2 regions of the Piscibacillus sp. B03 genome follow, and region 2 is predicted to be linked to the other one. Evidence: a T-box and tRNA genes for the amino acid it is inferred to sense, from the RefSeq annotation. Region 2 holds a T-box; the other holds one or more tRNA genes.
The links. A T-box is a leader RNA that pairs with one kind of tRNA and senses whether it is charged. The one in region 2 lies ahead of argS (arginine--tRNA ligase), so its partner is inferred to be a tRNA-Arg.

Region 1 (7,457 bases), on a different contig from region 2:
TGCGGGTGTAGTTTAGTGGTAAAACCTCAGCCTTCCAAGCTGATGTCGTGGGTTCGATTCCCATCACCCGCTCCATTTTATTTTTAAAACAGAAAGTACATAAGTCCCAGTAGCTCAGCAGGATAGAGCAACAGCCTTCTAAGCTGTGGGTCGCAGGTTCGAATCCTGCCTGGGACGCCATTTAAAACATGCTCAATCTCTTTAACCATTAAGAGATTGAGCTTTTTTATATTAGGTAAGTTTAATATATCGGGTGTTTGGAGTTTTCTACCATTTATCTTTTCTAAAGAACTATCGTGAAACATTAAAGAGAGCATTTTTAGATCAGAGAGCAGTAGAGGATTATAATATTATAGAACTCTCTACTTCATTAATTACGACTAGTGCTAACAAGGTATATTTTAACCTGAACACATTTATCATGTTTATTCTATCGACTATATTAATTAGCCTGGTTATTAACCTGTTAGCAAAGACTTGGAGTCGTCTAAACAAAAAAGCTCAATCTCACTAATTGGATTGAGCTTTTTAATATGTTTATTTTGGTGAATCTGATTGAGTTTGCTGAGTTAATGATGAAATGACAATGCTTGTAATCACGGTTGCTAATAAGTTTAAAATAGCAAACACTAATAGAACAACGAAAAATGAATCGCGCATAATTCAACCTCCAGTAGTAAGCTTGATGACCTTATTTTGTTATATTTTTATCATAATTCTTCAAATCATTCATTTTTGAGCATAAAAATACTCCTCTTGTTTAGAGGAGTTCTAAAGATATATTCTAACCTATCATTAATCGTACGGTGTTTGGGTTAATCTTTCTCATATATAGTTCTTGTTCTAATAGTTCAATGAAGTCTAATTCCAAATTAAGGTTGATGGATTTGATATATGCACTGATTAGTTGGTCATTGTTTAAATAATGCATACATTTCACCCCTTTTAGTTTCGACTTATCAACATAATACCCTTTTTGTTAAAATATAAACTAAATCTTTTGAAAAGGGTGAGGTTATGAAGGATTTTGCTAAATTAGTACTTAGTCAAACGCAAGATCATTCGGAAATTAAAACAATTAAACCTGTTAGTGGTGGTTCAATTAATGAAAGCTTTTATTTAGAAACAGAGCAACAATCTTATTTTTTAAAATATCATGATTTTGCGCCCGATAACTTCTTTTATTATGAGCAAGAAGGACTTGAACTAATTAGGAGCACCAACTCCATTCAGGTGCCTGAGGTTTATAGCTATTCGGATGAGGAAAATTATGCTTATTTATTATTAGAATGGGTCGAAGGAACGAAAGCGACTAGAACAGAAAATCAGTTAGGTCATCTCATAGCCAAAATGCATCAAACTGAAGCCAAACGGCACGGTGTTGATCATAAAACTTTTATTGGCATTTTAGAGCAACCTAATCAGCTGTATAATGAATGGGTTGATTATTATAAAGAGTGCCGGTTAAAAAGACAATTAGATATTGGTATTGAAAACCACCACTTAACCGGAAAACGCCGCAATCGTTTTGAAAAGTTAATTACCCGATTAGATCAGTTCATTCCTAAAGGTATTAAACCAACATATTTGCATGGTGACTTGTGGGGAGGGAACTGGTTAGTTGGACCTAATGGTAGTCCATATGTAATCGATCCATCATTCTTGTATGGAGATCGTCACTTTGATTTAGCCTTTACAGAGCTATTTGGCGGTTTCTCACATGATTTTTATCAAGCCTACTCTGAGCAGAATCCACCGGAAAGTTATTATGAGGATGTTAAAGAACTATATCAACTCTATTATCTACTTGTTCATTTAAACATATTTGGAGAAGTATATGGTGGGGCAGTTGATCGAGTATTAAAGAAGTATATTGGTTAAAAAGGGCTTGAATATTCTTGTAAGACTTGGTTTAATAAATAAGTGTCTGTCCCAGTAGCTCAGTAGGATAGAGCGACTGCCTCCTAAGCAGTAGGTCGGGAGTTCGAATCTCTCCTGGGACGTAAATAAGACCTGTCCAATTCATTGGACAGGTCATTTAAGATTTTTTCGGATATATTTTAATCATTTTCGTCATGAGATAAAAGAACAACATTAATATTAGTAGAACAAATAAGTGATTTAAATTAATAACTTTTATAAAAAGAAAAAGGATGATTGGCCAAGTAAGCGCGTATGACGTCATCTTCCATAATTGGTGGTATGCAAGCTTTCTTTTAAGAATGTTTCTTAGTAAGTAAGCTATTCCAGATAATAACGTGATGATTAATATAGTGAAAAAGATTGTAATTGTTGGATATAAAAATAATACTTGAATGATAACGACATCTGGAATTTCACCTTTAACGTCTTGAACATTTCTGACAAAATTAATAACGTCTGGTAGAAATAATAGTAAGAATAATAAAATGATATATACGAGTGTATCTCTCATGCTAATTCGATTAAGTTTAAAAAGAGCATCTTTCTTAGGTAACAATAAACTATTTCGAAATATAGTCGTTAAATTCACTATCGGTTCCTCCACTCATGAATTAAGAAAAGAAGGCAAGTTCTTCTTCAATGGCTTTTCTGATTTTTGCTAGGGCATCATCTACATCTTTGCCGAATATTCTATTCCCATTGACTAATGCATATGGTCGAACAGCACATAGCCCACAGAAGGAAAGGCAGCTATTTTCAATCACTGTCACTTCTGGGTATTCTTCTTCAAGTATGTCTTCTAAGTTAACACGTGCCATTAAGTTTCCATCACAAATTTCAACAACCACTAATCCCATAGCTGCTTCCCTCCTTACATACGTTTTCAAAATTATAATTATAAAGCGATTTGCTTAAATGTGCAAATTTAATACTTGAATAAAGGCTCTTACATAATGGAAGAATACGTTTTATATGAATGTTAAGGAGTGATCGAGGTGGATTTTAAAACTTTAGATAAAAGCTTTATTAATGGAGAATGGATAGAGGGGCATAGCAAACGAACATTTGATAATCAAAACCCATATGATGGCTCAGTATTGCAAACAATAAAGTTAGCGACTTTAGACCAGCTTGAAGACACTTTTTTGATTGCGAAGAATGCACAAGAAGAATGGGCAAAGTCTTCGTCAGAAGATAAGAAAAATGTTTTAGAAAAGGTCATTGAGTTTTACGAACAGAATCGAGATGATATCGTCGAGATCATTACAAAAGAAACTGGTGGAAGTGTGATAAAGGCGAATGTTGAAGTGGACTTAACAGTTGGTCTAGTTAATGAAGCATTAAATATGCCTGATGAACTAGATAAGGTTGAAGAAGTACCTGCAGGAGTTGAGAATAGGGTAAACCGGGTTCATAAGTTACCACTTGGTGTCATTACATCTATCTCACCTTTTAACTTCCCGATGAATTTATCGATGAGAACAATTGCACCTGCAATTGCCTTAGGGAATAGTGTTGTTCATAAACCAGATGCTCAAACGGCTATGGCTGGTGGCTCAATCATTGCTAAAGCATTTGAATATGCAGGTTTACCAAAAGGAGTATTTAATTGCATTTTAACGGACCTAGAAGAGATAGGAGATGCCATGTTAGAAAGTCCTCATTCGCAGTTGATTAGTTTCACTGGTTCTACTCCTGTTGGGAAGCATATTGGTAAAATTGCTGGAAGTATGCTTAAACGTGTTGCACTCGAACTTGGTGGCAACAATCCATTTATCGTATTGCAAGATGCGAATGTTGACAAAGCAGTCGATGCCGCAATCTTTGGTAAGTTCATTCATCAAGGGCAAATATGTATGTCTATAAACCGCTTTATCATTCATCAAGATCATTATGATGAATTCGTTAATAAATTCGTCGACCGGGTAAAAGAAATCCCGTGCGGCGACCCGACAAATCCTGAGACCATTGTTGGTCCATTAATTAATGAGGAGCAAGCTGATAAAGCAGAGAAAATTATTGAAGATGCAAAAAAAGCGGGAGCAAAAGTAGCATTAGAAGGTAAACGTGAAGGCAACTTACTGACACCTACTGTTTTCGTTGATGTAGAGAATAATAGTGAACTAGCTCAAACAGAATTATTCTCTCCGATCGCCACCATCATAAAGGCGGAATCAGATGACCATGCAATAGAAATGGCTAATGACACACCGTTTGGGTTAAGCTCAGCGATATTTACTGAAGACTTAACAGAAGGTGAACAGCTAGCACTTAAAGTAGAAAGTGGGATGACTCATATTAATGATCAAACGGTTAATGATCATCCAAATGTACCTTTTGGTGGTGCTAAAGAAAGTGGTATGGGACGCTTCGGTAACCCTTGGATTGTTGAAGAATTTACGATGACTAAATGGGTGTCGATTCAAAAGGAATATCGTGAGTATCCATTTTAATATTTTTCGAGGGCTCTATTTTAAATAGACCCTCTTTTTAAATGTGTAAAATTGACTTAATATCATGTATGATATAGATAGTGAATGCTTAATAAAAATTGAATGACAATTTATGTTTTTAATGAGGTGATTATGGGTAAATTATGTTAACAGGGAAATTATTTAAGACGGGATGGTTTTAGTATGGATTATGAACAGCATGATGTCGTCATGTTCCCGGGATGGAGGAAAGAGTTAGAAGCAAAAACATTTGATGCCGTTAAACATAAGAATTATAAAGAAGCCTTATTACATATTGAACAGTTAGAATCATTTGATGAAGCTTCAAATGATATCTTAACGGCTAAAGTTATTTGTTTGATTGAAATGAATAAATATGAAGAAGCTATTAGTTTATGTCGTAAACTCATGAGAGAAGACGATGAACATTATTTTAAATACTTACATATTTATTTGACGATTTTATTCCAAAATAGTCAATATGCTGAACTTGTTGATTTATTAGACGAGATTCAAAATCATGACTCAATCCCGGTAGAGTATGAAGAGGTTTTCAAACAATTATATGATATGAGCAAACAATTCCAAGAACAGACTCCAGAACGTGAATCAACTGAACATATGGAACATTTCCTTGATTCACTTGAAAATGGGAACTTCCAAGAGCAATGGAATTTATTAGCTTATCACCGTAAGCACGAAATAGGACAATACTTAGATCGAATTATTCCTTATTTAAGTGACACGCAATTAAACCCGGTTATAAAAACAGGTATCATTCAATGGTGCATGGATGAAGAAGTAAGTGATGTCATTGAGGTGGAGAAATTTGATCGAACAGAATGGGTAAAACCAAGTGAGCTTTCTGATGTGTTGGATACTGATTTTGCAAAACAATGTTTAAAAGAGTTAGAACAAATTGAACAAAATGATCCTACTCTTTATCAATTTACTAAACAAATTTTATTTAGATACTTATATATCTTGTTTCCGTTCACACCAGAAAGTGGAACAACTGAAGAAATTGCGGAGGCTGTGTCTGCGTTAGCAGAAAGCTATTTGAATTTGAATGAAAGTGACGATCGTACATACATATCTGATGAAATTCGTAAATGGATGAATGAAATTGAGAAATTAGAGAAGGTGTATTTCTCACGAATTGACGATTGACAATTTCATAGGATTACATTATTGAACGGAAACATTTCTATGTTATAATATAGTGGTTGCTTTATGCATGAATAGTGATATTATAAAGTTCGCTATGTAAAAAATATTGGAATAAATAGTTTTTTGGAGGGAAGTTTTATGTCAGCAAAATGGGAAAAGAAAGAAGGCAATGAAGGTGTCTTAACATTTGAAGTAGACACTGACCAATTTGACAAAGCCTTAGATCAAGCATTTAAAAAAGTAGTTAAGGATGTTCAGGTACCAGGATTCCGTAAAGGTAAAGTACCTCGTAGCATTTTCGAAAAACGTTTTGGCGTTGAAGCATTATACCAAGATGCTGTAGATATTGTTCTACCTGATGCTTATATGAAAGCAGTTGAAGAAGCTGGAATTACACCAGTTGATCGTCCGGACGTCGATATCGAACAAATTGAAAAAGGTCAACCATTAGTATTCACAGCTAATGTAACTGTTAAACCAGAAGTTACTCTAGGTGAATATAAAGGACTTGAAGTAGAAGATAAAGACACAACAGTTACTGATGAAGAAGTAGAAGAAGAGTTAAAGTCACTTCAAGAAAAGCAAGCTGAATTAGTTGTAAAAGAAGAAGGTAAAATTGAAGAAGGCGACACAGCTGTTATTGACTTTGAAGGTTTCGTAGATGGTGAAGCTTTCGAAGGTGGAGCAGCTGAAAACCATTCATTAGAAATTGGTTCTGGTCAATTCATCCCTGGTTTCGAAGAACAATTAATCGGTAAAGAAACTGGAGAAGAAACAGACGTTGTCGTTACATTCCCAGAGGACTACCAAGCTGAAGAATTAGCTGGTAAAGAAGCTACATTCAAAGTTAAAATTCACGACATCAAAACTAAAGAACTACCTGAATTAGATGATGAGTTTGCTAAAGATGTAGATGAAGACGTTGAATCATTAGATGAGTTAAGAACAAAAACTCGTGAACGTCTAGAAGAAGAAAAGAAAAATGATGCAGACGTTGAGAAGCGTGAAGCACTAGTTAACCAAGCTGCTGAAAATGCTGAAATGGATGTACCTCAAGCAATGGTTGACACTGAGCTTGATCGTATGATGCAAGAGTTTGAGCAGCGTTTACAAATGCAAGGTCTTTCATTAGATATGTATGCTCAATTCACTGGTCAAGATCAAAACGCTCTTAAAGAGCAAATGAAAGATGACGCTGAAAAACGAGTTCAAACTAACTTAACTCTAGAAGCGATCTCTGAAGCAGAAAACTTAGAGGTTACAGAAGAGGACATTGAAAAAGAGCTTGAGCAAATGGCGTCAATGTACAACACAGATGTTGACAACTTAAAACAAATGCTTGGAGGAAATACGGATATGCTTAAAGACGACCTTAAGATGAAAAAGGCCATTGACTTCTTAGTAGAAGAAAGCAAAACTGTATAATATGATTAAACAAGGCGCGTTTTGATACGTGCCTTGTTTTACAATAAATGCAAAATACATAATCCTAAAAGGTGTGTAACTTTTAGAGAGTTACGCATAAAATGATTGTAAGTTTTTCTTTTGACTAATTTTATTTTGAAGTACATAATGAGAATTACGAGATTCATTTATACAAACAATAATATGACATCGTTGAAATACAGATAAAAATATTGATTCTTATGGGGTGAAAGAATGTTTAAATTTAACGAAGAAAAAGGGCAGTTAAAATGCTCTTTCTGTGGTAAAACGCAAGATCAAGTTCGTAAGTTAGTCGCAGGACCAGGCGTATATATATGTGATGAATGTATTGACCTATGCACGGAAATTGTTGAAGAAGAGTTAGGCTCAACAGAAACTGAAGATTTTAAAGAGGTGCCTAAGCCTAAAGAAATTTGTGAAATTCTTGATGATTATGTTATTGGTCAAGAAAAAGCGAAAAAATCT
Region 2 (7,457 bases):
GGCTTGTACTCATGCTCCACACGAAAATTGTTACTGCCGTAAGCCAGGCTCACAAATGCTTCTTGATTTATTAGACGACTACGACATCGACATTATGAAAAGTTATATGGTCGGTGACCGTGAACCCGATATTGAAGCTGGTAATGCAGTTGGGATTAAGAGCTTAATGGTAGTGAACACTCATCCAGAAGCATATAAGTGTTTTAACAATTTAAGCGAAGCCGTTGAATGGATTTTAGAAGATGAAAAAGCTTGAGGCCGAGGTCTCAAGCTTTTTGTTTAGCTGCAGGTTTTTAAGATATACCTGCATGTTTCTATGTTTTAGCTGCAAGTTTTTCCGATTTACCTGTAGGTTTTTTTAATTTACCTGCAGGTTCTCAACATTTATCAACATGTTTAGCTAATTTACCTGCAAGTTTACATATTCTCAGGAGCACTGATTCCTAGTAATCGAAGCCCCTCTTTAATCACAACACCTGTTGAATTTACTAATGCCAACCGATCTTCTAAATACTCATCTTCACTCAATATTTTGACCTTCCCATAGTATTTATTAAATGCTTGAGACAGATCAATTAAATATTTTGCAATGACAGATGGCTCGTATGTGTTATAACTCTTAAGTACAGCCTCCGAGAACTGATGTAAGAGTTTCACGACTTGCCAAGATTCATCATCTTCTAGCCCAAAGTTAATCTTGGGGCTCGCAGACGTTTTACTTAATATTGACTGTGCGCGAGCGTGAGTGTATTGAACATATGGTCCGGTATTGCCCTCGAATCTCAACATGTCTTCAAGCGAGAATTCAACATTGTTCAAACGATCATTTTTTAAATCGTGGAAAATGACTGCACCTACTCCAACCTGTTGAGCAACCTCCTCCTTGTTACCTAAGTTTGGATTTTTATCTTCTATGTTCTGTTTAGCTAATTCAATGGCTTCTTTTATTACCTCATCAAGTAACACGACTTTCCCTTTACGAGTCGACATCTTCTTACCGTCTTTTAAAATAAATCCAAATGGCACGTGATGCATATGGTCTGCCCATGAATAACCCATCTTCTTAAGGACTAAAAATAATTGTTTGAAATGTAATGACTGCTCATGGCCAACCACATAGATCGCTTGCTCAAATTGGTAGTGTTGTTGTCTGTAGATAGCAGCCGTTAAATCTCTAGTCGTGTAGAGAGTCGCACCGTCTCGTTTTTTGATTAAAGATGGCGGCAAATCATAGTCATCAAGACTGACGACTTCCGCTCCATCTGATTCGGTCAATAAACTTTGATTTTTTAACAACTTAATCGTATCGTCCATTTTATCATTATAAAAAGCTTCGCCATTAAAGGAATCAAACTCCACTCCTAACAAATGATAGATTTTCTGAAATTCTTTCAAAGACTCTTCTCTAAACCATTTCCAAAGTTGGATTGCTTCTCCATCGCCATCTTCTAACTTTTTGAACCATGCTCGACCTTCATCTTCAAGTTCAGGATGGCTTTCCGCTTCTTCATGAAATTTTACGTAAAGCTTTAATAGTTCTTCAATTGGGTTTTCACGGACTGTGCCCTCATCTCCCCATATCTTGTAAGCATGAATGAGTTTTCCAAATTGCGTGCCCCAATCACCGAGGTGGTTGATTTTAACGGATGTATAGCCTATCTTTTCAACGATCAATGCTAAAGACTGCCCAATAACAGTAGACCTTAGATGACCCATAGAAAATGGTTTGGCGATATTTGGTGACGAGAAATCCAATACAATCTTCTTCCCTTCACCAATAGACTGTTTCCCATAGTCTGGTCCTTGCTTCAATATGTCAGTTAATACTGCCTGACTTCCGTGTTTTCGATTAATAAAGACGTTGACATACGGTCCTACTGCTTGAACATGACTAAAACTGCTATGACTTATTTGATTAGCAATTTGCTTTGCAATGTCTTGTGGCGATTTACGCAATAGCTTTGCTAATGCAAAACAAGGAAATGCAAAGTCTCCGTGTTTTTCTACCTTTGGCTTTTCTATTAATCCAGAAACATCTTCAACTGACAAATGCTCATGGACTAACTTATGAATTTCTTCAATCATTACTTGTTTAAGTAGCATCTTAATCCCCCTCTAAATATAAAAAAATCGCCTCTTAATCATTAAGAGACGAGTTGTCGCGGTACCACTCTTTTTGTCCATCACAAAGATGAACCAACTTTAACTTGATAACGGGGCTAATCCCCGGCTCACCCTACTATTTTCAGGTTACTCCTCAGAAGTGCGGTTCACTTAAGTTTCGCTGCTAGGCTCACACCATCCCTAACTCGCTATAAACTACACCTAAATTACTCTCTTCCTCATCGGATGTATGTTTTTCAATATATTATCACAACCGGGTCTAAAATCAACCTTTTAATTCAAAGTACTCTCTTTGCAACAAGCTCATGATATAGATATCATGCCATTCACCATGTCTGAAAAATGCTTCTCTAAGCTTCCCTTCAACTTGGAACCCGAACTTTTCATACATTTGGAATGCTTTTTGGTTAAATGAGAATACTTTCAAACTTACTCTATGTAAATTTAATTCATTAAATGCATAGTTCAATAATAACTTGAACGCTTCCTTTCCGTACCCTTGACCCCAATAATCTTTCTCTCCAATCAATAATAGAACTTCCGCATGGCGCTGCCTGAAGTTCAGCCCAACAAGCGATATGTTCCCAATTTCTTGTTGGCTTTCTTGATCAACAATGATAAAACTTTTCCCCTCTTTGATTTTATCGTAAAACTCTTCAAGTTCATCATGATTGTACAAATCAAGCGAGGATCTCATGTTGGTAAACACTTCGACATCATTGTGCCATTTGTAAAGTGTTTTTATGTCATCTTTAGAAAGTTTACGTAAATAAATACGATCCGTATTGAATATCATGGTTTTCACTCCAATTTAGTCGTGTTGCTAAAAGTTTAACATAGCCCTTTTACTATTATTGATCTTAATCATTTTTTTAACAAAAAAATTACGACCAAAGACTGAGGAAATTTCAACCTTCTTGCCAATGGATAAAATGACCTCACGTAATATACTAAAAGTAACAAAGGAGGCATTCATATGCATTTAGACTACCAATATTTATTGGATGAACATAAAAAAGAATTAACTAAAACGAACCTTGAGGGATGGAAGTTTTCAAAAGTACCTAAGCAATATAATTTGAATAGACAGAAGGACTTCTGTTTCTCTTTAGGAAGAGATTGGTGTATTACGATTCGGTATTCATAGATTGTCTAGTAAAACGCCAAAAGTGTCTAGTAAACCCATGATTTTGTCTAGTAAAAACACCCGCTTCACTGAAATAACAGTAAGCGGGTGTTCCCTTGTTCTACTCTCTTTATTTATTTACCAATGAACATTTGTGTCCAGTAAGTTTTTCCGTTTGCTTCGACGTAGCCAACGCCAATGTGTGTGAAGTCACTGCTTAAGATGTTTTTACGGTGGCCGTCACTGTTCATCCAACCGTTCATCACTTGCTCTGGAGACGTTTGACCCATCGCAATATTTTCACCTGCAGTACGGTAGTCAATTCCGAATTGTTGCATCATATCAAATGGTGAACCATAAGTTGGTGATGTGTGGCTGAAGTAGTTATTCTGAGCCATGTCACGTGACTTTTCGCGTGCCACATCACTAAGTTCAGATGATGCTTCTAGTGGTTGTAAACCATGCTTTTGTCTTTCTTGGTTTACTAATTCGACAACTTGCTGTTCAAACGCTTGTAAGTCTGAAGCTTGTTGTGGTTCTTGTTGTTCTTGCGCTGGTTGTTCAACCTGCTCTTCTTGTTGTGGTTGCTCAACTGGTTGTTCTTGTTGAGGTTCCTCTTGTTCAGCTGGCTGTTCTTGCTTTGGAGCCTCTTCTTTAGGCTCTTCTGGCTGCTCTTGTTTAGGAGCTTCTTCTTTAGGCTCAGCTGGTTGTTGAGGCTGTTCCTGCTCTACTGGCTGCTGCTCTTGAGCTTTATTCCAGTATTCGTTAACAAAATCATTCCAGTTAAATTCAGCATCTTGCTGGACCCACATAGAGAATGGAATTGTAAACGTATATGCTTCACTTGATCCTTGACTATCTGCTTGGCTACTTGCGGCTACTTGTCCAGTAGCTAAAATAATTGACATAATGACTGTAATTAATACAGCCGTAATTGGTCTTAACATTTTCAAGGTATTACCTCCTTAGATGTCTTGACCCCCACACGCACATTATAACAACTCATAATAGTTTTTTAAGAGTTAATATATGCCAGCCTAAAAAAATGGCTTTACAGTCGTAATTATAAGCGTGAATTTTCTAGCAAATAATAAATTTATCTAGTGAAAATATCAAAGACTGACCATCACGATTAGTAACAGTCAGTCTCATTTAATTCGTATTTTAAGCCGTTCGTCTTTAGTTTTACTTGGCTCTTTTTCTTCTTTCAGTAAATCTCTTATCTCCACTAACACCTCATGGTTTGGGTGCGGGGCTTCTTCTAGTTTTACTGTTTCTTTCCCTCGTATGTAATTAAATAGTTTGATAAACATATAAATCGAAAAAGTGATGATGAAAAAATCTAATGCTGATTGAATAAATGACCCGTATCTAATAATCGTTCCATCAATATTTAGCACTAGAAACTTTAAGCTCGTCCCTCCTGCTATAATGCCTAATACAGGAGCCAAGATATCACTGACAAGTGAATCAACAATTTTACTAAAAGCTGTGCCTATAATGACGGCGATAGCTAATTCTATGACATTACCTCGCAAGGCAAACTTTTTGAATTCCTTCCACATGATGGTCACCCTTTCGTTGTTAGATTATATTCATTTGAGTGACGATATATTATGTGTATGGTGAGATTTTTTATAAATGAAAAAGATGATTAAGAATAATGCAACAGCAATTGCTTCAAGAGAGACTATGTACCAAGGATACGGGCCTAGAAAGTCTATAATACTAGCATTACTAGGTTGGTTTGCCAAAAACATATAGTTGGAACCAAGCCATTGATTAACCCAATAGACTACAAAAGCTATGGCATTAAGAATTAGAAAAGCTTTAATCACTGATCGAAAAGTTAGAGCTAACCGCTCCACCCAAAGCATATAAAAACACGACAACACAATGACAATATGTGCGATAAAAAATTGAAAAAACCTAAGATGAGGGAATCCAAAGAACAATTCTGGAGTGATGATCGCAATCGCAGCTCCAGTCATGCTTATAAAAAAGGCCACTTCAAAAACGTTATTGCTCTTTGTGATGAGCATCCAAACACATAAATAAAGTGAAATTGAACACAACTGTAAAGGCAGATTAATGGTAATGTCCCATCTGTCATGGATGATAAACCAGACATGGAAAATGGCTTCACTTAGAATTAGTAGTGTAATTAAAATAAATTTTACTGAACGACGAAACTGATTTCTAATTTCTTCTCGAAAAAAATATAAGCCCATTATTAGTACAACAGTTATGATCAACATCATAATATGCTCAAAAGTAAACATTTCAAATGGATACACTTCACGATTGAAGCTGTATAATTCCCCCATCTTACCTCTCCCTTTTTACCGCTTATCGATCATCTGTGCCTCTCTTAATCTGACTGGTTTGATAAGCAATCTCAAAAATGGATAATAAAATTGCAAACCAAAAGATACCGCTTGCAAACGAAACACCTGGGTTATCAACGGTTCCAATTAACGAGAAGATGATAACCATTGCAACTATGATGACTGTACTCCACACTTGCCAATTCCGAATATGTTCTAATGATTTTTCTTTATACTTCTTGTAATTAAGACTATAAACAATGAAACCTGCAAAGATCCACGCTAAAATATTATGCGGAAACCCACTGACAAAATGATCTACAATGAGTAATACCGCTATACCTACGAGTATCATGTAATCTATTTTCTTGAAATCCATCGAAAATCCTCCTTTTCACTTGTATAAGAACAGCCGAACCACATTCATTGTGATCCGGCTGTTAACTACTTCCCGATAAACATTTGAGTCCAATAATAGGTGCCATTATCTTTAATAAACCCAACACCAATATGGGTGAAACTATCTTGTAAAATATTTTTGCGATGACCTTCACTGTTCATCCAGCCATCCATAACTTGTTCTGGGCTTCGTTGTCCCATGGCGATGTTCTCACCAGCAGCCATGTATCGAAGCCCAAATTCTTGCATCATATCAAAAGGAGATCCATAAGTTGGGGATTCGTGACTGAAATAATCATTGTCAGCCATATCTTGTGATTTAGCACGAGCAACATGACTCACATCTACCGAAAACTCAAGTGGCTCTAAATCATGCTTAGCACGTTCTTCATTCACTAGCTCATGTACCCGACGCTCAAACTCATGAACATGGTCGGCATCACGATCGGTTCCATCCACTTCATCCCCTTGGAACACGGGAACAACGTCAACATTTTCATCGCCTTCTAAATACAATGCAAGCATTGTAGCAGCACGATTTAGCCCGTTAACAGCTTTTTCAGTTACATCCGCCCAATCTACATTGGTAACTAGATGTTGAACACGATTACTGACTTCTTCTATACCTGATGCCTCTTCAGAAACGGCTACATCTTGATTGTCATCTGTAAACATGGACTCAGGTAAAGAATTTATGATAAAACCAATGACCAATAATACAATGGCATATTTAATTAGCTTAAACATCTCTTATGCCTCCTCATAGGAGCTATTCTATTTAATTATAAGACCGATTAACTACATTTTAAACAAAAAACTCTTTCCATAAACCTTTTCCCGATTATAAAGCGACTTAACCTGACATATTTTGCAAAAAGAAGGATTTTTAGCATTCGTAAAGAAACAGTAATGTAATAAGAATTAAAGAAGGTGATGGTATGCCAAACGTCTGGACCCATATATTATTTTGTGAGGATGTTATGGAATATGTTCCAATTAGTTCCAGGATTCGTAAGCACCAACATTATTTCAACTTAGGCGCGCAAGGACCTGATCCATTCTTCTATCATGACCCTTGGCCTTGGACAAAAAGCTCTCCTATTAATGATTTAGGGCTGCTTATGCATCGCAACAAGTGTGGTGTGGTATTACAAGATATGATTGAAGGCGCAAAAGTCGGAACAGACGAAACGAAAGCATATACATTAGGGTTTATCACTCACCACGTTTTAGACCGTGTTACACACCCTTATATTCACTATCGATCAGGATATGACGGCTACAATCATCAAAAATTAGAGACGATTATTGATACACTCATGATGTGGAATTTTAGAAACCTAAAAACCTGGAAGAATCCTGTAAATGATCGGATTGATGTAGGACTACATCTGAATTCATATTTATCTGTGATGATGGAAAAAGTTTTAGCAGATCACTTTGGAGATGATGTTCGCCTTACAGAGGGATTCTTTCAAAAA

Region 1: it has a tRNA-Arg gene. The T-box ahead of argS (arginine--tRNA ligase) is inferred to sense a tRNA for this amino acid. The anticodon was not compared.

What each region holds. Positions count from the first base shown of each region.
Region 1 is NZ_JBQQCO010000002.1:121,532-128,988, forward strand. Features, by position in the region: tRNA gene ACTWQB_RS02255 (tRNA-Gly) at 2-75, shown strand; tRNA gene ACTWQB_RS02260 (tRNA-Arg) at 104-180, shown strand; gene ACTWQB_RS02265 (hypothetical protein) at 538-660, opposite strand; gene sda (sporulation histidine kinase inhibitor Sda) at 785-931, opposite strand; gene ACTWQB_RS02275 (fructosamine kinase family protein) at 1,018-1,881, shown strand; tRNA gene ACTWQB_RS02280 (tRNA-Arg) at 1,930-2,003, shown strand; gene ACTWQB_RS02285 (DUF1189 family protein) at 2,039-2,512, opposite strand; gene ACTWQB_RS02290 (DUF1450 domain-containing protein) at 2,535-2,780, opposite strand; gene ACTWQB_RS02295 (aldehyde dehydrogenase family protein) at 2,919-4,376, shown strand; gene ACTWQB_RS02300 (tetratricopeptide repeat protein) at 4,560-5,546, shown strand; gene tig (trigger factor) at 5,685-6,971, shown strand; gene clpX (ATP-dependent protease ATP-binding subunit ClpX) at 7,206-7,457, shown strand, end outside.
Region 2 is NZ_JBQQCO010000004.1:61,702-69,158, forward strand. Features, by position in the region: gene ACTWQB_RS04275 (D-glycero-alpha-D-manno-heptose-1,7-bisphosphate 7-phosphatase) at 1-256, shown strand, start outside; gene argS (arginine--tRNA ligase) at 418-2,103, opposite strand; T-box leader at 2,145-2,355, opposite strand; gene ACTWQB_RS04285 (GNAT family N-acetyltransferase) at 2,390-2,917, opposite strand; gene ACTWQB_RS04290 (hypothetical protein) at 3,101-3,271, shown strand; gene ACTWQB_RS04295 (CAP domain-containing protein) at 3,385-4,197, opposite strand; gene mscL (large conductance mechanosensitive channel protein MscL) at 4,399-4,815, opposite strand; gene ACTWQB_RS04305 (YwaF family protein) at 4,846-5,577, opposite strand; gene ACTWQB_RS04310 (hypothetical protein) at 5,600-5,956, opposite strand; gene ACTWQB_RS04315 (CAP domain-containing protein) at 6,022-6,723, opposite strand; gene ACTWQB_RS04320 (zinc dependent phospholipase C family protein) at 6,915-7,457, shown strand, end outside.